2 regions of the Faecalibacterium sp. AF27-11BH genome follow, and region 2 is predicted to be linked to the other one. Evidence: riboswitches for the same ligand, from Rfam matches in the RefSeq annotation. Region 2 holds a riboswitch; the other holds the start of a gene.
What was found. Region 2 has a riboswitch for FMN ahead of ribD (bifunctional diaminohydroxyphosphoribosylaminopyrimidine deaminase/5-amino-6-(5-phosphoribosylamino)uracil reductase RibD). Riboswitches for the same ligand answer to the same signal wherever they lie in the genome.

Region 1 (11,923 bases), on a different contig from region 2:
CGAGCGCGGCGTGATCGCCCGCTGCGGCAAGGTGGGCGTGGAGGTAAAGCAGTTTCTTCTGCCAGCCGATGCTTCGCAGGACGATCTGCTGAAGGTGATCGCCGAGGTGAACGCAGAGGATACCATCCACGGATGCCTGCTGTTCCGTCCGCTTCCCAAGCAGTTCAATGACCGCACTGTGCGTGCGGCGCTGGCTCCGGAAAAGGACATTGACGGCATCACGGACGATTCTCTGGCCGGTGTGTTCACTAATACCGATCTCGGCTATGCTCCCTGCACCGCGCAGGCCTGCCTTGAGATCCTGAAGTATTACAACATTCCGCTTTCCGGCAGGCGCGCTGTCGTAGTGGGCCGCAGCCTTGTGGTAGGCAAGCCCGCAGCCATGATGCTGGACCGCGAGAACGCCACCGTGACCATCTGCAATTCCCGCACGCAGAACCTGCCCGCCATCTGCAAGGAAGCAGATGTGGTAGTAGTGGCCATGGGCAAGATGGGCGCCGTGGGTGCCGACTGCCTGCGTGAGGGCCAGACCGTGGTAGACGTGGGCATTCATGTGAACGAAAATGGCAAGCTGTGCGGTGACGTAAAGTTCAGCGAAGCAGAGCCGGTAGTGGATGCCATCACGCCGGTACCCGGCGGTGTGGGCACTGTGACCACCTCGGTGCTGGTGGGCCATGTCGTGCAGGCTGCAGCAAAAAAGGCCGGGCTGTAACGAATGATAGAACTATAAAATAAAAGACGCTTGATACACTGCTGTATGCTTCCCTGCCGGGAAAACATATTCAGACAAGACCAAGCGTCTTTTTGATTGCTATATTTTAGCCGCGGACAATGAGCAGCAGCAAAGCCGAAGCCACACACTGCATGATCAGCCAGCGGGCCACCACCTGCTCGTCGCTCCAGCCCTTATTCTTGCGGGCGTGGTCGTGCAGAGGGGTGCGGGTGTTCTTGAGGATGGAAATGTGCAAAAAGCGCTTCAGGCTGATCTTCAGGATGCCCAGACTGCCATCCACGATGAACACGATGGCTGCCAGCAGGAAGGCAAACGGATGGCCGCATTTGAGGGACAGCATTGCGATAAAGAAGCCCATTGCGCGGCTGCCGGCATCGCCCATCAGCAGGCTGGACGGCTTTGCGTTGGACCACAGATAGGCCAGCAGCGCGCCCATGAACACAACGCCTGCGGTGCCGTACTCGGCCAGCTCTGTTTTATAGGCCAGCAGGTAGGTGCCGATGGTCACCACTGCAACACTTGCCGAAAGGCCGTCCACGCCGTCGGTGCAGTTGACCACATTGATGCTGGTCCAGATCAGAATAACGATCAGCAGCAGGTACACAGCATACGGCAGAGTGAAACTCCACTGCAGGAAATTCACACCGCAGCCGTTGAAGTTGAGGTAGGTCACACCTGCAACAATGGCAATGGCAAAATCAATGATACCCTTTTTATACTCGTTCCATGCAGTTTCAGCAGCATCGTCAAAGTAGCCGGACAGCATGGATGCAATGAGCAGGATGGTGTAGATGACGTATTCCACCTTGAACGGCAGGAATGCCAGCGATACCAGTGCGATGCACAGCACGAAGATCAGGCCGGAACCACGGGCCTTACCCTTGGAAAGCGCACCGTTCACCGCAAACTCGCGGCCATGGTCGTGCGGAAGCTTATCGTGAAAAACGGAGTCCATCAAAGCCGTAAGGGCAAACGCCAGCAGGAATGCCAGAGCATCGACACCGCGCTGTCCTACGACCGAAAGCAGTGATTCGATCATATTCAAAGTTCCTCTTTCTTTTATGTTTGTGAGAGAAGTGTATCACGCTATCCATAAAAAATCAATCATTCCCGGAGAAAAATCCACGTTTGATTGACTTTCTGCAGCACCGCACTTATAATAGTATATCAGTCTGTCGAAAAAGTTATTGTTTCTATAAAAGGAGAACTCATGTCCATCTCTCTTGAGCAGCTTTCGGCGCAGATGCGCCGGGGCGAACAGGTGCCGCTGCGGCACACCATGCAGGTGGTGCTCACACTGAGCATCCCATCCATCCTCCAGCAGATCGTGGTAACTGCGGTGGAGTACATCGACGCAGCCATGGTGGGGCATATCGGTGCATCTGCTACGGCATCCATTGGCATCGTCAGTTCCAGCACGTGGCTCATGCATGGAATGCTGGCCGGTCTATATATGTCCTTTGCCATTCAGGTGGCACAGTATCTGGGTGCAGACCGGCAGGACGATGCACGCGGTGTATTGCGCCAATCTATGATCTTCAACCTTGTGGTGGGCCTTGCAGCTGCGGCCTTCGGCATTGGCATCAGCCGCTTTCTGCCCGGATGGCTGGGTGCCGACCCTTCCCTGCAGGCGGATGCTTCGGCCTACTTTGCCATCTGGTCGGCTTCCCTGCCCTTTTTGATGATCATGGGAACCTACTCTTCCATGCTGCGTTCCTCCGGCGATGCCCTGACACCGGGCCTTATCAGCGTGCTGACCTGCGTGCTGGATGTGATCTTTAACTTCTGCCTTATCAATCCCACCCGTGAGATGGTGGTGTTTGGCCGCACAATGACCGTCTGGGGCCTTGGCTGGGGGGTACCGGGCGCAGCACTGGGCACCGCCCTTGCTACCGCTATCAGCGGTGTGCTGACCCTTGCCATCCTGCTGCTACGGGACGGCCCGCTGTGCATCCGCAAGCCCGGCTCCTGGCACATTACCAAAGCCTGCCTGCAGAACCTGTGGAAGGTAGGCGCACCGCTGGCCGCAGAGCGTGCAGTTCTTTCCTCGGCGCAGGTGCTGCTCATCCGCATCGTATCCGGCCTTGGCACCACCGCCATTGCTGCCAACAGTCTGGGTGTGAGCGCCGAAAGCCTGTGCTACATGGCAGGCTATGGCATTCAGGATGCATCCCTTGCACTGGTGGGGCAGGCCGTGGGCGCAAACCGTCGGGATATGGCAAAAAACTTTGCCTGGCTGTGCACCGGCATGGGCATAGGCATCATGGCGCTGACCGGTGTTGGCATGTACATTTTTGCGCCAAACCTGATGGGTATTTTCACCGCAGATGCGGCAGTTATTGCGCTGGGCGCACAGGTGCTGCGCATTGAAGCACTGGCCGAACCGATGTTCGGTGCCAGTATCGTTGCCAGCGGTGCCATGCAGGGTGCCGGAGACAGCACGGGATGCTTTGTGCTGAACCTTGTCAGCATGTGGGGCATCCGGCTCACGCTGGCTTCCCTGCTGGCTCCGCATTTTGGGCTGGTGGGCGTATGGATGGCCATGAGCTTTGAGCTGACCATGCGCGGTGTGCTGTTCCTTGTGCGGCTGGTACGCGGCAGATGGCTGGACAAAGGGGCATTAGCCTGATCGACCGCTGGCGGATATATTTTCCTCTAAATAACAGCTCCCCGGCCGGGAACCGCACTGCGGGACCTGACCGGGGAGTTTTGCTGTGGTTATACGATTTGAGAAGAAGAAAAAATGGAGAACAAGTTACTTTCTGCCGTGCAGGATGGGAGACAGCGGCTTGTAGATCAGCATGCACAGCACTGCATCCAGCAGGCCTTTGACCAGCGTGAAGGGCATATTGAAGATGACAAGGCACTTGATGAGGCTGTCTGCAGAAGGCAGGATGGCCTGATACATGCCGAGGATGGCTTCCAGCGGCATGTGGTAGAACTGCACATAGGCCGGATAGGTGATGAAGTAGTTGGACGGTACGCTGAACACAGCCATGGCTGCAGCGCCTGCAATAGCACCAATGATGGCGGTCTTGCGGCTCTTGTGGTGCTTATAGATAACGCCTGCCACAGCGGAGAAAACCGCACCCAGCATGAAGTTGCACAGCTCACCCACGCATGCAGTGGAAGTGCCCTTGATAACGATGTGCAGCAGGTTCTTCATAAAGCTGATGACCACACCGTACACCGGGCCGAGAGCAAAGGCACCCAGCAGAGCCGGCAGGTCAGAAAAGTCCATCTTGACGAAGGACGGAATGAGCATCGGAATGGGAAACTCAATGAACATCAGGATAAAGGCCACCGCGCTGAGCATGGCGGCAACAGTAAGATTGTGAGTCGTGCTTTTTTTCATGGTAATGATCCTTCCCGGGGTAAGATGCCCCTTACAAAAATTGTTCCGAAAGCTCTTTTCGTATCTTGTTTTTTGGAACGGGAAGGACAAATAGAAAAGCGCCCTGCTGCAACAAAAACACTGCAACAGGGCGCGTAGACAACGATTTGCCTGCCGTTTCTTGCATCCGGACTATACCGTTGGTCCCGGAGTTGCACCGGGTCAGCACCCTTGCGGGTGGTCGCGGACTTTACCGCCAGTGGGGAATCTCACCCCGCCCTGAAACGAACTTTCTGGCACAAAGTATAGCGTGGCAGGCCCAGCTTGTCAAGAGGGCATCTTAAAATTTGTGCAAAAAATGTCAAAGTAACTCTTTCAAGCTCCCTTCTCTGTAAGCTCTTGCCCGGGTGGGTGCGGTATGGTATCATAGATGGGTCGTATAAAATTCAGGAGGTTATCATGATCTTTTCTATTCGTGATCTTTCGTTTGAGTTTGGCTCTGTGCTGCTGGAGGGTTGGTTTGCACTGGCTGCGCGCGCAGGGTGCGCGCTGCTCATTCTGCTTGCCGCATGGCTGGTACGCCGCTGGCTGAGCAAAAAGGGCATTCCGGCACTGCTGGCCCGCAAGTGGCACTTTAACGGCACTCCCATCCTGCTGCGCAGCTTTGCGGTACCCATCCAGCGCATGTGCACTGCGGTTGGCGTATATCTGGCGGCAGCTTCCCTGCCCTGGGCCATTCCCGGCATTGCCAAGCTGCTGTTGGTCTGCTTCCGCCTTGTCATGACCCTGCTGGTCTGCGAAGGCCTGTATGCGGCATCGGATCTGGCCGACCTGCTGCTGGCTTCCTGCAGCCCGGAGATCCGCTCCAACAAAACACTCTGCTCTTTGCTGGACACCGCCTACAAGGTGCTGGTGATCGTGCTGTGCGTGGCAGCGTTGGCACAAGAAGTGGGCTTTCCCATCGGCAGCATTGTCGCCGGTGCCGGTCTGGTTGGTCTGACCATCTCGCTGGCCGCACAGGAAAGCGCCAGCAACCTGTTTTCCGGCATCGTGATTCTGCTGGACAAGCCCTTCTCGGTGGGCGACTGGATCACTGTGGGCGATGTGGAAGGCGAAGTGATCGACATCAACTTCCGTTCCACCCGCATCCGCTCGCTGGATAAAACCATCAATGTGGTGACGAACAGTAAGATCTGCTCTTCCACCGTGCAGAACGCCGCCCTGCGCACCATGCGGCCCTACAAGTTCAATCTGGGTGTCACCTATGGCACCACCCGCCCGAAGCTGGAACAGCTGATGAAAGACTTGCAGACCATGCTGGACGCAAGCCCTTACACCAACAAGGGTACCAACATCGTACAGCTTGCAAACTTTGGCGATTCCAGCATCAACATTCTGGTCTCCGCCTACCTGCTGACCAACGCCTACGCGGAATTTTTGCAGATGCAGAACGACCTGAACCTGAACATTATGGACATCATGCAGGCCGACGGTGTGGATTTTGCGTTCCCCTCCACCAGCGTGTATATCGAAAAGAACTGAGCAAACCTGTAAAGGGGCTGTTGCAAAATAGCGCCAACGAAAAGCGGAAAGCAAAAATCTCATCTTTTTCCCTCAAAAAGAGTAGAATTTTTCGGAACTGAAAATGCAAAAAGCTGAGCACCTGCCTTTTCACAGATGCTCAGCTTTTCTATACTCATTTTTTGAAATCTGCCTTTGAGACCTCAACATTCTGCCCGTTTTGTACGGTGAATGCGGCGGCTATTTTCAATCAGTCAGCTCAAGACTGGCAGGCAGTGATCAGGCTCATCTTGTAGACCTCGTCGGCGTTGCAGCCACGGGACAGGTCGTTGATGGGAGCGTTCAGACCCTGCAGGATGGGGCCGTAAGCTGCATAACCACCCAGACGCTGAGCAATCTTATAGCCGATGTTGCCGGCCTCGATGCAGGGGAAGATGAAGGTGTTGGCCTGACCAGCCACCTTGCTGCCCTTGCACTTGACCTGTGCAACTTCGGGAGCAACGGCAGCGTCAAACTGCAGCTCACCGTCCACAGCCAACTCGGGATCCATTTCCTGAGCCTTGATCACAGCGTCATGGCTCAAAGCAACGGTGCCGCCCTTGCCGGAGCCCTTGGTGGAGAAGCTCAGCACAGCAACCTTCGGATCGATGCCGAACAACTTTGCGGTCTTAGCGGTCTCAATAGCAACCTCAGCAAGCTTTGCAGAAGCGGCGATCTTGACCTCGCCGGTAGCCTTATCAATGGTATCGGTATAGTCGATGTTAACAGCGCAGTCGCCCATGGCAATGCGCTTCAGGCCCTCTTCACCGCAGTCACGGTCCAGAATGAAGCAGGAGCTGACCAGATGTGCGCCCTTCTTGGTCTTGACCAGCTGCAGAGCGGGACGAATGGTGTCGGCAGTGGAGTAAGTAGCGCCGCCCAGCAGGCAATCAGCCTTGCCCATCTTCACCAGCATGGTGCCGAAGTAGTTGGACTTCTTCAGAAGAGCGGTGCACTCCTCAGCGGTCTGCTTGCCCTTGCGCAGCTCCACCATGGTGTTGACCATCTCATCGAAACCGGCATAGTTCTCGGGGTCGATGATCTCGGCAGCGGAAATATCAAAGTTACCGGCGGCAGCAGCAGCCTTGCACTCAGCCTCGTTGCCCACCATGACGACCTTCAGCACGCCCTCGGCCAGCAGCTTTGCAGCGGCCTCCAGAATGCGGGGATCATTGCCCTCGGTGAAAACGATCGTCTTGGGATTTGCCTTCAGCTGTGCTACCAGCGGTGCAAACATATCAGCCATTGTGATTACCTCCGAATTTACTTTCCAATATTCACATCCAGATATCTGTTGGACACAAGGATGCCTTTCTCTTTTATTCTAGCACATACGGCAAAAAGTTCAAGACAAAATTGGCTTTTTGTGCTACAATTTTTGCCTCACGCATAATCGTTATTTTCCTGCCAAAGTAGTAAAACACGCCCTGCGTATTCCTCCACAATTTCCCGTAAACCGCCTTCCACAAATTTCAATTTTAAGCTATGCACTTTTCATTCGCGATTTTTCTTTTTTAAAATGCAGAAAGTTCCAGTCAGTTCATATTTTTTGCGTTAAAACGCAAAAAAGAGCCACCCTCCCGATCCTTCGAGAGAACAGCTCCATAGTATTGGCTTTATAAATATCAGATAGAAATGGTGTTACACACGTCGATCAGCACCGGGTCAAGCGTCTTGGTCATTTCAAGAGCTTCATCCACAGGGTAATCCACCAGCTTTTCGCCCTTCATGCCGACGATGCGGTTATACTTGCCCTGCTCCAGCAGGCACACGGCATGGTAGCCCATTGCAGAAGCGTTCACACGGTCACGCAGAGTGGGAGAACCACCGCGCTGGACATGGCCCAGAATGGTGGCGCGGGAGTCGATGCCGGTGCGTGCCTGAATCTCGTTTGCGATCTCCTGTGCATGGCCGACACCCTCGGCAACGATAATAATGAAGTGACGCTTGCCGGTCTTCTGAGTCTCAGCGATCTTATCCAGAATATCACGCTGCATGTCAAATTCCTTCTCCGGCAGTAGAACAGCCATAGCGCCGGAAGCAATTGCAACATTCAGAGCAATATAACCGGCGTTGCGGCCCATGACCTCGACCACACTGCAGCGGTCGTGGCTCTGGGTGGTATCGCGCAGCTTGTCGATCATCTCCAGCGCGGTATTCATGGCGGTATCGTAGCCAATGGTGTAATCGGTGCAGGAAATATCGTTGTCAATAGTGCCGGGCAGACCGATCATCGGAATGCCGCGGTGGGCCAGCTCACGAGCGCCGCGGTAAGAACCGTCGCCGCCAATAACCACCAGCGCATCAATGCCCAGTTCGCGGCACTTCTCTGCACCCTTGTCCTGACCTTCCTTGGTCTTGAATTCCAGACAGCGGGCGGTATACAGAATGGTACCGCCTGCAGAGATGATGTTCGACACACTGCGCAGGTTCATTTCAAAGCATTCGCCGTTCAGCAGGCCATTGTAGCCACGCTGAATGCCGATCATGCGGTAACCCTTATGCAGGCCGGTACGGACTACGGCGCGCACGGCAGCGTTCATGCCAGGAGCATCACCACCGCTCGTCAATACGCCAATCGTTTTGATCTGCTTTTCCATACGAGAGTTTCCCTCCAATTTGTTTCTTCATTTACCCAATGGTATCACAGCGTTCTCCGTTTTAACGCTGTCCAAAGCACTTCATTTGCCTTGAATCATTATAACACAAACGCCTTATTTTGGAAACAGCCATCCCGCCGGATTTGCGTTAAGATTCGTGCACGGAAATGTCATTTTGTTGCAATGTTGTCCGTTCCGACCAGCCTTTCCAGCTCTTTGAACAGCAGCGGATGGCCGGATGCGTACAGATGGCGCGGCACACGCAGATACTGCTTGGTATCGGTCAGATACAGGAGCACCGGCATGTCCCCATCAAAAATGCCAAGCAGATTGACCACCTTTGCATATTCCCTGCTGCTGCGGGAAGGCACACGGATATACAGCTTCTTTGCTGCCGTTTTCATCGGGTCCGGCCTGCCGTTATCCAGTCGGGCCGGATCGTAATTATCGATCGGGACGATGCTCTCTGCCAGCAGCTTGGAAGCTTCATCCTCCCGTACCGACAGTCTGCCATCGATCACGACGACTGCATTTTCGTGCAGTGAATCCCGGAAAGCATCCAGCACCTTTGGGAATACGATCACTTCCATGGTGCCGGTCAGGTCCTCTACGCTGGTAAAAGCCATCATGCTGTTGGACTTTGTGGTCATCATGCGGCTTTTTACCACCGCGCACACAATGCGCACTTTTTCTCCATCCTTCACATGGGCATCTTCCCCTGTAAGATCCTTGATGGTGTGGGATGCAATGCGTGCCGATTGTTCCCGGTAAGCATCCAGCGGATGACCGGACAGATACAGACCGCTGACTTCCTTTTCCTGCTGGAGCAGTTCCTTATGGCTGTACTCCGGCAGCTGCTTTATTTCATAGTTATCCTCGGAAGCACCGCTCTGTGCTTCCCCGCTCATCACCGAGAACAGATCCAGCTGTCCATCCAGATTGCGCCGAGAGTCGGTCTCAATGCTCTTCAGAATGCCCTCTACGGCCTCCACATGGCTGTGGCGGTTGTTGCCCAGATGATCGAATGCGCCGGCCTTGATGAGGCACTCCACTGCCCGGCGGTTCAGTTCATTGCCATGCATCCGCTTGCAGAAATCGTACAGGCTGGTGTAAGGCTTATTCTGCCGCCCCTTCACCACATTCTCGATCAGGTTGCGGCCCACATTTTTGACCGCATTCAGGCCAAAGCGGATCTGACCGCTTCCATCCGCCGTAAAGCCGCCGTTGGAAACATTCACATCCGGCGGCAGCACCTTGATGCCAAGGCGGGCACACTCGCCGGAATATTCAATGACCTTATCCGTGTTATCCAGCACACTGGTCAGCAAAGCCGCCATGAACTCACTGGGATAATGGCACTTGAGGTAGGCCGTCTGGAATGCCACATAGGCATAGCAGGCCGCATGGCTCTTATTGAACGCATATGAAGCGAAACTGGACATTTCATCGTAGATCTCATTGGCCACTTTCTCAGAGATGCCGTTTGCCACACAGCCGGGGCATTCGTTGCCGGGATCGGTGCAGCCGTACACAAAGTGCTCTCGCTCGGCCTCCATGACGGCATGTTTCTTTTTGCTCATGGCACGGCGGACATTGTCTGCCTGACCAAAAGAGAAACCTGCCAGCTCCCGGAAGATCTGCATGACCTGCTCCTGATAGACGATGCAGCCATTGGTCACATCCAGAATGTGGGCCAGCTGTGGGGTCTTATAGCTGATTTTGTCCGGCTCGTGGCGGTTGCGCAGGTAGGTGGGGATCGAATCCATGGGGCCGGGACGGTACAGGCTGATCAGAGCGATAATGTCTTCTAGGTTCTGCGGCTGCAGGCCCACAAGCACCTGCTTCATGCCGGAAGATTCCAGCTGGAACACACCCTCGGTGTCTCCCTGTCCCAGCATCCTGTAGGTGTCCGGGTCGTCGTAATCCAGCTTCTGGATGGAGAACTCCGGGTGGTGCTTCTGCACAGCAGTTTCCGCGTCATGAATGACGGTCAGCGTGCGCAGGCCCAGAAAGTCCATCTTCAAAAGGCCAAGTTCTTCGATCTCGGTCATGTTGAACTGGGTCACAGGCAGGCCGTCGTTGGTGGCCAGCGGCAGATAGTAGTCCGTAGGCTCCGGGGTAATGACGACACCCGCCGCATGGGTGGAAGCATGGCGGGGCATGCCCTCCACCTTCAAGGCCGTGTCGATCAGCTCTGTGACCTGCGGGTCGGTATCGTACATCCGCTTAAGTTCCGGCGATACCTCCAACGCACGCTTCAGCGTCATTTTCAGCTCCATGGGCACCTGCTTTGCCACGACATCTACCTGCTGATACGGAATGCCCATCACGCGGCCCACATCGCGGATGGCGTTGCGGGCGGCCATGGTGCCAAAGGTGACGATCTGAGCCACATGGTCGGCACCATATTTCCGGTTGACGTAATCGATCACTTCCTGACGGCGCTCGTAGCAGAAGTCCACATCAAAATCTGGCATACTGACGCGCTCCGGGTTCAGGAAGCGCTCAAAGATCAGGTTATAACGGATGGGGTCGATATCCGTGATGCCCACGCTGTAAGCCGCAATGCTGCCTGCGCCGGAGCCACGGCCCGGGCCTACCGGGATACCCTGACTCTTGGCGTAGTTCACGTAGTCCCACACGATAAGATAGTAGTTCGTGTAGCCCATCTTTTTGACCACGCCGATCTCGTATTCCAGACGGTCTTTGTTGGCCTGCGGAACATTGGGGCCGTAGCGGCGCTCCAAACCTTCCCAGCAGAGCTTTTCAAAAAACGCCTGATTATCCATACCGTTCGGCGCTTTGTAATATGGAATTTTAGTGTGTCCAAAATCAAAATCAAAGTTACACTGTTCGGCAATTTTGGCGGTATTCTCGCAGGCTTCCGGCACCATGGAGAACAGCTCGTACATTTCGTCTGTCGTTTTGACATAGAACTCGTCGGTCTGGAACTCCATTTTATCCGCATCCTGAATGGTCTTGCCGGTCTGGATGCAGAGCAGGATGCCCTGCATTTTGGCATCCTCCTTGCGCAGATAGTGGGAGTCGTTGGTGGCTGCCATGGGAATGCCGGTCTCCCGTGCAAGCTTGATGAGCTGCGGCAGCACAGTATTATCCTCTTCCAGACCATGGTCCTGAAGCTCGATATAATAGTTTCCCTCGCCGAAGAGGTCTCGATACCACAGCGCTGCTGCTTTGGCGCGCTCATAATCGCCCGCCAGAATGGCCTGTGGAACTTCGCCTGCCAAACAGGCCGACAGGCAGATCAGCCCTTCGTGATATTTTTCCAGCAGTTCCTTATCAATGCGGGGCTTGGAATAAAAGCCCTCCACAAAGGCGGCCGACACCATTTTGATCAGGTTTTTGTAGCCGGTCTCATTTTTGCACAACAGGATCAGGTGGTTGTTGCCGTCGATCTTATTTACCTTGTCAAAGCGGGTGCGGGTGGCCACATACACCTCACAGCCGATGATGGGCTTGATGCCAGCCTTTTTTGCAGCCTTATAAAACTGCACGCAGCCGTACATCACGCCGTGGTCGGTGCAGGCAATGGCGGTCTGTCCGCACTCTTTTACGCGATCCATCAGCTGGTCAATGCGGCAGGCACCATCCAGCAGGCTGTACTCTGTGTGGATGTGCAGATGGACAAAAGGCCGGGTATTGGCTAATGCTTCGCTCATGCTTTTGCCTCCTGTT
Region 2 (11,923 bases):
TTCTTTTGTGAGCGTGTTTTGCTTCGGTGTTTCTGATGGAAGCAGCCTCTCGATATATTTTCCAACAACATCGGTTTCCAAATTGACAAAATCCCCTTTGTGCCGTTGGTTCAGGTTCGTCTGACGGACGGTGTGCGGTATCGTGGACACGGAAAAGCCCGTAGGTTCCACCGCAGCCACGGTCAGGCTGATACCGTCTATTGTGATAGAGCCTTTTTCAACGACATAGCGAAGGATCGCAGAATCTGCATGAATGGTGTACCAGATGGCCGTATCGTCTTTTCGGATATTAGCAATGCGTCCGACGCCATCCACATGGCCTGCTACGATGTGTCCGCCAAAACGTCCGTTGGCCGGCATGGCACGTTCCAGATTGACAGCACTTCCAACGGTGAGCTGCGCAAGCGCAGAACGGTTCAAGGTCTCGTGCATGACATCCGCAGCAAAGCTATCCGGGAAGAGCTGCCTGACGGTCAGGCAGATGCCGTTGACGGCGATGCTGTCGCCGATCCTGGTTTCTTCCAGAACCGTTTTTGCACGAACAGTCAGTACGGCGGAATGCTGTCCCCGATTGATGGATTTTATTGTTCCGACTTCTTCCACGATTCCGGTAAACACGGGTACTCCACCTCACTTTCGATCAGGAAATCTTCGCCAAGCTGTTCCAATCGGCTGTTCTTCAGGCGGAATGCAGCATCCGGAAACGAAACACCTGCACCCTCAATGGGTGCTTTGGCATCCCTACCTCCGAACAGCTTCGGGGCGATGTAAGCCTGTACCTGCTGCACGATGCCGCTTTCCAGTGCAGACCAGTTCAAGGTTCCGCCGCCTTCCAGCAGAATGCTGTCGATCTGCTCCTGCCCCAGCTGTTCCATCAGTTGCGGAAGATTCACATGACCGCATTGCTCTTCCAGGCAAAGGACTCGGCACCCGGTCTGTTGATATGCCGCCTGCTTCTCTGGGTCGCCGCAGCAGGTCGCAAGAATGGTGGGGACCTGTTTGGCGGTCGTGACTACCTGTGATTGCAGCGGTGTCCGCAAATGTGTATCACAGATGATCCGGACGGGATCACGGCCACCCTCTATCCGGCAGGTCAGCAGCGGGTCATCTGCCAGAATGGTTCCGACTCCCACCATAATGCCGCGGAATCGGTGTCGCTGCCGTTGAACATGAGTCCGGGCAATTTCCCCGGTGATCCATTTGGAAGCGCCTGTGTATGTGGCGATTTTTCCGTCCATTGTCATGGCGTATTTCATGGAAACGAAGGGGCGTTTTGTGGTGATATAGTGGAAGAACACCTTGTTCAGCGCATCGCATTCCTCTTGCAGAACATTTTCGGTCACATCTATGCCGTGTGCGCGCAGGATTGCAATTCCTTTTCCGGCTACCAGCGGATTCGGGTCAGCGGAACCCACGACCACCCGGTGAATGCCCGCGTCCAGAATCGCATCCACGCAGGGCGGCTGCTTTCCGTAATGGCAGCACGGCTCCAATGTCACATACATGGTCGCTCCCTGCGGATCTTCGGTGCAGGATGCCAGCGCATTGCGCTCCGCATGAGCCTGACCGTATTTCTGGTGCCAGCCCTGTCCGATGATCCTGCCCTCTTTTACGACCACGGCACCCACCATCGGGTTGGGCGATGTCCACCCGCAGCCCTTTTTTGCAAGCTGCAAAGCCAGACGCATATAGTCTTTGTCGTTCATCGTGTTGCCTCCAAAAGAAAAAGCCCTGAACAAAAACGTTCAGGGCAAGCCGAAAAAACACAAGGGATCCTTGTGCAAAAAAGAAAGCTCCAGAATGCAAACGCATCCCAGAGCAGCCTCCACAAGCGCAGGACCGTACGGGTTCTGCACTTGATATCTTCTTTCATCCAGACTGTACTGTCGGCTTCGGAGTTTCACCGAATCATGCCTTACGGCTCGTGGGCTGTACCACCGGTAGGGAATTGCACCCTGCCCTGAAGATTTATGATTCAATTACAGCGGCATTATAGCACGGCTTCTTTCGGATTGCAAGGGCATTCTGCAAACCGGGACGAAACCGGGATGAAGCGAATCGCTACAACAATAAAATCACATCGTCCGTAGGACAATGTGAACGGAGAATCCAAAGGGGCGCGGGTCGCCAGTGGCAACCTCAAAATGCGTTGCATTTTGAAGCGCTTGACCGAGCCGACAGGCGAGAGCAGCGCCCTTTGGCACACGACTTTGCTTGCATAGTCTATTCCGAACAAGACGGTACGAACGGGAGGTGCTGGAAATGGCAGCAGAAAAGACCAAGGTCTACACATGAAGGTAGATACCACTGCCATTGAGCAGGAGATCGCCGCCTATGAGAAGCAGCTGCGGCAGCACTACTCCACAAAATCCCGGCTTATGGAGGAAATCGACAGCCTTGACCCGGACGACCGGCACTTTATCGCCCGAAAATCCGACCTTGACGACCGCCTTTATAAGATGTACGATAAAATCGAAGAGGTGGAAAATGGACTGATGGATGCCCGGGCAAAGAAGCAGACCATTGAAGCTGACAAAATCACAGGCGACAACATCTATAAGATCCTGATTTGCTTTGACAAGCTTTATGCCACCATGACCGAGGCGGAACGCCGCAGACTAGTGGAGATTTTGATCGATGAGGTGCAGATCTACCCGGAACGCCAGCCTAATGGACAGTGGCTGAAGTCCGTCCGGTTCAAGCTGCCCATCATCGACCATGACCTTGAATTGAGTTTGGACAATCAGGATCGTGTTGAGGTCGTGTGTTCGATGGTTAGATTCAAAAAGCATTGATCTAATGTGAAGTAGGGTGAACCGTTTTATGGATTCTGTTACACAGCGTATAAAAATAATCCGGCAATATGAAGGAAAATAAGTAGGCCTGTGCGGTCTGGTGAAAAATAACAACACAAATAGCACAGAGAAAAGGAGCATCCCATGAACGCAAATATCAATTATGATGAGATCCCGGATACCAGTGCCGTGCAGGAGGATCTGCTTGCGGCGCTGAGCAGCCAGCATGTGACCGTGCACACGAATGAGGAGCCGGATTTCGACTACATGGAAAACGGGGATGTGGCTTTTGTGGTCAAGAACCCGCACAATGATGAGAATTTGCTCATTGAACTGGGCGGCGAGTTCTCGCTCTTCTTCGGCCTGTGGCATGGGCAGTACAAGGCCGTGGAGTACGACTACGACCGCATGAAGAAGGACATTGCAGCCATTCTGGCGGGCAATGCCGGTGCGCTGAGCCTGTATGCCGACGGCAGGTGGCAGGGCAGCGCTCTCTGCCCGGAGAAGGTGTCTGCTGATGCCGACATGGAAAAGCTGCTGGAACGCTGCTGGCAAAAGCAGGAGCCGAAGGAAAAACTGCTGGCACAGGGCGGCAGGGTGGAACTGCTTTATTGGGACCCGGCGGAAAATAAGAGCTTTATGATTCCGGCAAAGAACTGAATTATAACAAAAAGGACACACCACAACGGTGTGTCCTTTTTGTTATACGATATGAAGCTTAGACCTTCTCGATGGTGATGCTCCAATCAGCGGTCATGGCCTCGTCCGGCTCTAGCACTTCGTGCTTGCCTTCCTCGTTGACGCTGTTGGCCCAGCCGTTCCACGGCTCCATGCACACAAAGCTCTCGGCATCCTGTTGCCACAGCACAGCGTGGTCAAAGCTGTCGTCGGCATCCACAGTCACCTTGTGGCCGCTGCCGCTGTCGGTGAGGGTCATGGGGAACTGCACGCCGGTCAGCAGGCGCACGCTGTTGTCCGCACCTTCCTTGCGGGTGAGGGTGATCTTTTCCGGGGCAGTGGGCTGCTCGCCCTTGGCGCTCTCGGAACAGGTGGCGCACTTGATATCGAAGTCCACATTCTCCAGCTTGGAAGCCTTGAAGTAGGGGTGGAAGCCGAAGCTGAAGGGCATGTTGGTGTCGCCCTCGTTGATCACGGTCATGTTGATGGCGGCAGTGTTGCCCTCGAGGTTATAGTTCATCAGCACGGTGAAATCGAAGGGATAGAGGAACTTGGTCAGCGGGGTGGACTCCAAAATCAGGGTCACGCCGTCCGGGCCGACGCTTTCCACATCCCATGCGCACAGGTCGGCAAAGCCGTGGTTCTCCATGGGGTATGCCTTGCCGTCAAAGATGTGCACGCCGTTATCCGGCAGGCCGCAGTTGGGGAACAGCACCGGCACGCCGAAGCGGGGACGGTTGCACTCGGAAAAATTGGGATGACGGGTCCAGATGTACTCCTCGCCGTTCAGCGAGAAGCCGGTGATCATGCCACCGCGCTCCGGGGTGATGACCAGCTCGGTCTTTGCCTCGGCGTCGGTGATGACATACTGCTCGTAGCAGGCACCGTTTTCGGTGACGTAACGGGTGGTGATCTGATTCATAGTTCAGTCCTCCTTATGTTTCTGGTTCTGTGCCAGTTTTTCAAAATAATAATCAATGCCATAGCGGATGAGATATTTTATGACCCTTGCAATAACGGCCACGATAGCGGCAAAAATGCCGCCGTAAAGCAGAAACGCATAGATCATCATGCGAGTGGTCATAGCCATAAAAACACTTCCCTTCCGTTTTCATGCACAAAGAGGCTGCCGTACAGCCAAAGTGCCATACAGCAGCCTCGAAACGATTACAGAACGACACCGTCCTTGAAGATGGAGATCTCGCGGAAGCCGTGCTTCTCGGCCTTGGTCTGCTCACCGCTTGCAACGCGGATGACCAGATCCAGCAGATCCTTTGCAGCCTCGTCGATGGTCTTTTCGCCATCGGCGATCACGCCGGTGTTGAAGTCGATCCAGCCGGATTTCTTCTGGGCCAGCGGGGTGTTGGTGGAGATCTTCAGGGTGGGAGCCGGGGCCGAGAACGGAGTGCCGCGGCCGGTGGAGAACAGGATCAGGTGTGCGCCTGCGGCGGTCATGGCCGTGGCAGAAACCAGATCGTTGCCGGGGCCGTACAGCATGTTCAGGCCCTTGGTAACAACGGGATCACCGTAGCCGATCACGTCCATGATGGGGGCGGTGCCGCCCTTCTGCACGCAGCCGCAGCTCTTGTCTTCCAGCGTGGTGATACCGCCCTGTTTGTTGCCCGGAGAGGGGTTATCGTAGACCACCTCATTGTGGCTGATAAAGTAATCCTTGAAGCCGTTGATCATGTGCTCAGCCTTGACAAAGACGTCATGGTTGATGCAGCGATCCATCAGGAAGCCCTCGGCACCGAACATCTCGGGCACCTCGGTCAGCACGGTGGAACCGCCGCGCTGGCCCATCATGTCGGAGAAGCGGCCGATGGTGGGATTGGCGGTGATGCCGGACAGGCCGTCCGAGCCGCCGCACTTCATGCCCACCACCAGATCGGACACGGGGATAGGCTCACGCTTGAACTGCCCGGCGTAAGCGGCCAGTTCCTTGAGGATATCGCGGGCAGCGGTGAACTCGTCGTCCACCTCCTGACAGGTGAGGAACTTCACACGGTCGTGGTCGTACTCGCCCAGCTCTTCCACGAACTGATCGTGCTGCAGGTTCTCGCAGCCCAGATGCAGCACCAGAACGGCGGCAGCATTGGGGTGGCGCACCAGCGCAGCCAGCAGCTTGCGGGTCTGTGCATGGTCGTGGCCGGTCTGGCTGCAGCCGAAGGGATGGGTGAAGGTGTACAGGCCCTCGATGGAGCCGGTGACCAGATCCTGATTGTCGGCAACGATCTTCTTGGCGATGTCGTTGACGCAGCCCACGGTGGGGATGATCCAGATCTCATTGCGGATGGCGGCACGGCCGTCCTTGCGGCGGAAGCCCATAAAGGTCTCCGGCTCGACCTTGGGCAGGGGAGCCAGATCCGGGGCGGGGTTGTAACTGTACTCTACCTCACCGGACAGGTTGGTGTGCACGTTGTGGGTGTGCATCCAGCTGCCGGGAGCGGCATCTGCGGTGGCGTGGCCGATGGGGAAGCCGTACTTGATCACGTTCTCACCGTTCTTGATGGGCTTCACGGCCATCTTGTGGCCCTGCGGAATGTCCTCCAGAGCAGTCACAGAAAGACCGTCCACTTCCACCAGCGTGCCCTTGGCAATGGGGTGCAGAGCAACGACCACGTTGTCGATGGGGCTGATATGAATTGCCTGCGGCATAGTAGTTCTCCTTATCGTATCGCATAAAAGGGAATGAACCCTCTCCGTCATCGCCATGCGATGCCACCTCTCCCGAAGGGCGAGGTCTTTGCGATGAAAACTTTACGTTTCCGCAAAAGCTCCCCCCTCGGGGGAGCTGGACGCGAAGCGGACTGAGAGGGTTCACACCTCAAAGCAATGTTTCTTTTAAACAATCAGGCTTACAGGCAGCTCTTGTAAGCAGCCTCGGCACCCTGAGTGCGGATCATTTCCAGATCAGCCAGAACAGCGGCCTCGAGACCCTCGATCTTGGTCAGATCCTGATCCCACATCTGGGTGTTGGTCAGTACAGCGTGCACCAGCTGGGCTGCGGTGTCGTCCTTGTGTGCATAGTAGAAGTCCAGAGCCCATGCGTCATCCTGGATCTTGTAGGTGTTGCCGGCAGGGCGCTTGCAGATCAGGCCGTCGGCGGTGCGCTCCTGAATGTCGCTGGAATAGAAGGCAATGTAGGCTGCCAGAGACATGGTCAGGCACTTGGGCAGCTGCTTCTGCTCCTCAATGTAAGCCAGGAAGGAAGGCATGTTGCGGGCCTTCCACTTGGAGGTGGAGTTCAGGGAGATGCTCATCAGCTCGTGGTTGACGAAGGGGTTGTTGAAGCGGTCCTCAACAGCAGAAGCAAACTCTTCCAGATCCTTCTTGTCCAGCGGCAGGGTGGGGATGATCTCCTCGTGCAGCATCTTGTTCATGAAGCCGCGGATGGTGTCATTGTGCATGCAGTCACGCACAATGTCGAAGCCGGCCAGATATGCGCCCAGAACGAAGCCGGTGTGTGCACCGTTCAGGATGCGGACCTTGCGCTTCTTGTAGGGGGTAACATCGGGCACGACCATGACGTTCACGCCGGCCTTCTTGAACGGCAGCTTGTCCTCCAGCTCAGCGGGGCCTTCGATGACCCACACGCCGAACACTTCGCCCACGTCCAGAGCGGCATCATGGTAGCCGTTGGCCTCTTCCATGGCAGCCAGTTCCTTGGGATCGCGGATGCGGCCCGGAACGATGCGGTCCACCAGAGTGGAGCAGAAGGTGTTTGCGTTGTTCATCCAGTCGATGAAGGCAGGCTCCAGATTCCAGTCCTTGGCGTAGTTGTTGCAGCACTTCTGCAGCTCCTTGCCGTTGTTGTCGATCAGCTCGCAGGACAGGATGGCCAGACCCTTGTCAGCAGCGCCGTTGAATGCCTTGTAGCGCTCGAACAGCACGCGGGTCAGCTTTGCGGGGAAGCTGTTGGGAGGAACCTGATCGAACTGGCTGTCGCCCTGCGTGTAGGCGATGCCGGCCTCAGTGGTGTTGGAAACGATGGTCTCCAGATCGGCAGAACGTGCCAGTTCCAGCACTTCGTCCCACTTGCCGTCGATGTAGGGGCACACACAGTCGGACACGCAGGAGATCACGCGCTTTGCATCGACCTTCTGGCCCTTCTCACTGCCGCGCAGGTACAGGGTGTACAGGCCTTCCTGCTCGTTGATCCAGTCTGCCATCTGGGGGAAGTTGCTGATGGGCTGCACCAGCTTGACCTTGCCGTTGTAGCCGGCCTTCTCGTTTGCGATGTCATAGAAGTAATCCACGAAAGCACGCAGGAAGTTGCCCTCGCCAAACTGCATGACCTTGACGGGTGCATCCTTCAGGATGTAGCCGTTATAGCCGGTGCCTTCCAGAACCTTGTAGTTCAAAGTTTCCATCTTGTTGATCTCCTTTATAAACTTGCTTTGCTTATCAGAGAGCCTCTTTGTCTGCCCTCTGCTCCTTACCCTATTTTATGCTGTTGTATACAAATAAGTCAAGAGCTTTGTGCAATATTTTTAGCCTTAAGGTGACGATTTGGGGCATTTCCAGCGAAAAGCACAATTGTGTGCTAGAAAATTTGTCACTTTTTCAGTTGTATACATGCGCGTTTTCCGTTATACTAAAGGTAAGACAAACCTGCCCGTGCAGGCGGGCGTCCCGTTGTACACAAGGTTTGACGGATTTTTAACAAAAACCACCAGAGAAAAGGAGTTATCGACCCATGAAAGCATTTATGGATAAGGAATTCATGCTCCAGTCTCCCACTGCTCAGCATCTGTACCACGACTACGCTGCGGATATGCCTATCTGCGACTACCACTGCCACATCCCTCCCCGTGAGATCTACGAGAACCGCCGCTTTGAGAACATCGCTCAGGTATGGCTGGGCGGCCGCAACCCGGACGGCAGCTACTTCGGCGATCATTATAAGTGGCGCGTGATGCGTTCCAACGGTGTGCCCGAGGAGTACATTACCGGTGATAAGCCCGACCGCGAGCGCTTCCAGAAGTTTGCAGAGGCTCTGCCCATGGCCATCGGCAACCCGATGTACCACTGGACCAATCTGGAGCTGCATGTGTTCTTCGGCTACGACGGCGTGCTGAACGGCGATACCGCTGAGGAAGTCTGGAACCTGTGCAACGACAAGCTGCAGCATGATCCCAAGCTGACTGTCCGCGGCCTGATCGAGCAGTCCAACGTTGCCTTCATCGGCACCACCGATGACCCCATCGATGATCTGTACTGGCACAAGAAGATCAAGGAAGATCCCACCATCAAGTTCACCGTGGCTCCTTCCTTCCGCCCCGATAAGGCCATCAACATCAACAAGCCCGGCTTTGCCGAGTACATGGGCAAGCTGGCCGCTGTTGTGGGCAAGGAAAAGCTGGCCTGCATCGACTGCGTCACCGATGCCCTGACCAAGCGCATCGAGTTCTTTGCCGAGATGGGCTGCCGCGCTTCTGACCACGGTCTGGATTACATCCCCTACCGTGAGGCCACCAAGGAAGAGGTCAACGCCATCTACCAGAAGGTGATGGCCGGCGAGACCTGCACCGTGGAAGAGGCTGAGAAGTACCAGACCTACATCCTGATCCATCTGGGCAAGCAGTATCACCGTCTGGGCATCGCCATGCAGATCCACTACAACTGCCTGCGCGGCGTGAACCGCAAGATGAACGCTCTGCTGGGACCCGACACCGGCTATGATATGATTAACACCGCTACCTGCGGCGGCGAGATCGCAAGCCTGCTGAGCGCCCTGAACGACACCGACGAGTGCCCCAAGACCATCATCTACAGCCTGAACCCCGCCGACGACGCACAGATCGGCACCATTCTGGGCTGCTTCCAGAACAGCGAGGTGCCGGGCAAGATCCAGCACGGCTCCGCATGGTGGTTCAATGACCACAAGATCGGCATGGAAGAGCAGATGACCCGCCTGGCAAGCCTGGGCCTGCTGGGCAACTTCGTTGGCATGCTGACCGACAGCCGCAGCTTCCTGAGCTACACCCGTCATGACTACTTCCGCCGCATCCTGTGCAACATCATCGGCCAGTGGGTCGAGGATGGCGAGTATCCCAACGACGAGAAGGCTCTGGAGAAGATCGTCAAGGGCATCTGCTTCGACAACGCAAAGCGCTACTTCAACCTGTAAGAAGTTCTGCCTAAACTGAATAAGGCAATAGAAAGCCCCCGGAACGGATTACCGTTCCGGGGGCTTTTGCTGTAAGCAGATAATGTTTACTTTACAAGGCTGCGCAGCACAACGCGGGCAGTGGAAACGTCGGAACCGAGCAGGGTGTCGTAGGCATTCAGGATGTCGCGGATGGCCTGCAGGTTGTCCTTGGTCAGGGTGTAGGTCTTGGTGGAGCCGTCCTTGCCGGTAAAGGTGGCAGTGACGCTCTTGGCGGCAAGCCACTCGTTCAGCCAGCTGGTCTCGTCGTCCATATCGAACAGCTCATAGTCAAACCATGCCTTGAGGTCATTGTCGTAGCCGCCGATGAACTCTTCATCACAGGTGAAGTCGTAGTAGTTATCCTCGGTCTCTACCCGAACAGATTTCATGTCCAGCTTTTTATTGCCGAAGTAGGTCATGCCCAGACTGAGATACACGGTGGGATCATCGTTGGTAACGAACAGGTAGGGGTACAGACCGCAGGAGGCCTTTTCCATGCTGGCCTCCTCGTAGGGAGAATCGATCTGCCAGCCCTCGGCCTCGCTGTCATAGGTGACAGTGAGCTTGGACAGGGCAGAGCGCAGCTGCGCCTCCGACACCGCATTGGTCACAGAAAGCTCTGCCGGGGCAGGCTCGTCCGGAAGAGCAGGGCTCAGGGCAAAGGCGGAGACGCCGCCCATCAGGATGGCGGCGGTGCACAGGCAGGCGGCACCGCGCTTGAACAGTCCGGTCAGTTTCATAAGGATCTCCTTTCGCTTCACAGAAACGCTTTTTCTCTGTCCAGAGCATACCAAATTTTACGGCTCCTGACAGCAAAACGGCATGAATCGCCCCTCAGATGCATCAAAACGACCATTCAGACGGGGTGCGGTGCGGATGAAAACGGCTTCTTATACCTGATGGGTCTCCAGCCAGTCGGTCATCTGCTGGGCAATGCCCTTGATGCTGCCCTCCTCAAAGGGAACTTTCAGCCCGGCAGTCTCCAGCAGCTCGGTGTAGCTGGCCATGCCTGCACGGCGCACAAGGCGCAGATAGCGCTGCCATGCGTCCTTGTGGTCGGTCAGGCTCAGCAGGAAGAACTGCAGTGCGGCCATGGTGGACAGGCAGTAGTCGATATAGTAGAAGGGGCACTCATAAATGTGCAGCTGACGCTGCCAGCCTGCACCGCGGCCATAGAAGGGAAGACCGGCAAAATCGATCCACGGGCGGTACTTCTTTTCCAGCTTGAGCCACTCGGCATTGCGTTCATCGGGGGTCAGGTCCGGGTTCTGGTACATGATGTGCTGGAACTCGTCCACTTCGCATCCGTAAGCAAGGAACACAAAACTGTCCTCAGCGTGGAGCAGGGCGTATTTGTCGGTATCCCGGCCGAAGAGCAGATGATGCCACGGTGCGGTCAGGAACTCCATGGCCATGGAGTGGATCTCGGCGCTCTCCATGCCGGGGCATTCCAGATCGGCGGGCACTTCGGGATCACGCTCGGCCACATAGCCCTCAAAGGCGTGGCCGCACTCGTGGGTCAGCACGTCCACATCGCCGGAGGTGTTGTTCCAGTTGGCAAAAATGAAGGGGGCCTTGTAGCTGGGCAGGCTGGTCATGTAGCCGCCGGACATCTTGCCGGGGCGGCTCTCCACATCGAACAGCTCGTTGTCCTGCATAAAGTCGATGAACTCGGCGGTTTCCGGGCTAAGCTCATGGTACATGGTGCGGGCGGCATCCATACGGGCTTTGTAGCCGGGAATGGGCTTGGGATTGCCGTCCTTGAACATGATGGGCAGATCGGTGAAGGTGGGGCGGGCAATGCCGGTGCGCTTTGCACGCAGGGCCATCACCTTTTGCAGCTGGGGCACCACATCGTTTGCCACCTGATCGCGGAATTTCCGGATCTCCTCCGGGCCGTAGCCGATGCGGTTCATGCGCACATAGGAAAGCTCACTGTAGTCGTGATAGCCCATCACCCGGGCCTGTGCATTCAGGTTCTTCACGATCTCGCCGTACAGCTCGTCCAGTTCGGCACGGTGGGCGTCAAAATAACCGGCCTCGGCCTCGTAGGCGGCGCGGCGCACGGCAGGGTCCAGATCCTCCTTGTAAGGGCCCAGCTGCGGGATGGTGAGCTGTTTGCCGTCCAGTTCCACCAGTGCGCCGCCGTAGATCTGCTGGTAGCGGCTCACCAGAGCATTGAACTGCTGCTGCAGCTCCACGGTGCGGTCATCCATGCCCAGAACGGCATTCTTCATACCGGCCACACAGGTGGCGCCGAACTTCGCGGTCAGGACATCTACATGCGGGTTCGCAA

Region 1: linked by a shared signal. The riboswitch ahead of DWY76_RS00725 (ECF transporter S component) and the one ahead of ribD (bifunctional diaminohydroxyphosphoribosylaminopyrimidine deaminase/5-amino-6-(5-phosphoribosylamino)uracil reductase RibD) in region 2 are both predicted to bind FMN.

What each region holds. Positions count from the first base shown of each region.
Region 1 covers NZ_QVGS01000001.1:139,729-151,651, forward strand. Annotated here, with positions in the region: gene DWY76_RS00710 (tetrahydrofolate dehydrogenase/cyclohydrolase catalytic domain-containing protein) at 1-712, shown strand, start outside; gene DWY76_RS00715 (phospho-N-acetylmuramoyl-pentapeptide-transferase) at 819-1,772, opposite strand; gene DWY76_RS00720 (MATE family efflux transporter) at 1,944-3,362, shown strand; gene DWY76_RS00725 (ECF transporter S component) at 3,489-4,088, opposite strand; FMN riboswitch at 4,239-4,358, opposite strand; gene DWY76_RS00730 (mechanosensitive ion channel family protein) at 4,527-5,609, shown strand; gene pta (phosphate acetyltransferase) at 5,848-6,873, opposite strand; gene pfkA (6-phosphofructokinase) at 7,253-8,227, opposite strand; gene DWY76_RS00745 (DNA polymerase III subunit alpha) at 8,398-11,907, opposite strand; gene whiA (DNA-binding protein WhiA) at 11,904-11,923, opposite strand, start outside.
Region 2 covers NZ_QVGS01000005.1:125,956-137,878, forward strand. Annotated here, with positions in the region: gene DWY76_RS07080 (riboflavin synthase) at 1-603, opposite strand, end outside; gene ribD (bifunctional diaminohydroxyphosphoribosylaminopyrimidine deaminase/5-amino-6-(5-phosphoribosylamino)uracil reductase RibD) at 582-1,706, opposite strand; FMN riboswitch at 1,858-1,972, opposite strand; gene DWY76_RS07090 (resolvase) at 2,292-2,795, shown strand; gene DWY76_RS07095 (hypothetical protein) at 2,940-3,455, shown strand; gene DWY76_RS07100 (aldose epimerase) at 3,514-4,395, opposite strand; gene DWY76_RS13990 (hypothetical protein) at 4,399-4,563, opposite strand; gene DWY76_RS07105 (altronate dehydratase family protein) at 4,641-6,131, opposite strand; gene DWY76_RS07110 (tagaturonate reductase) at 6,332-7,846, opposite strand; gene uxaC (glucuronate isomerase) at 8,173-9,606, shown strand; gene DWY76_RS07120 (hypothetical protein) at 9,693-10,367, opposite strand; gene DWY76_RS07125 (M3 family oligoendopeptidase) at 10,518-11,923, opposite strand, start outside.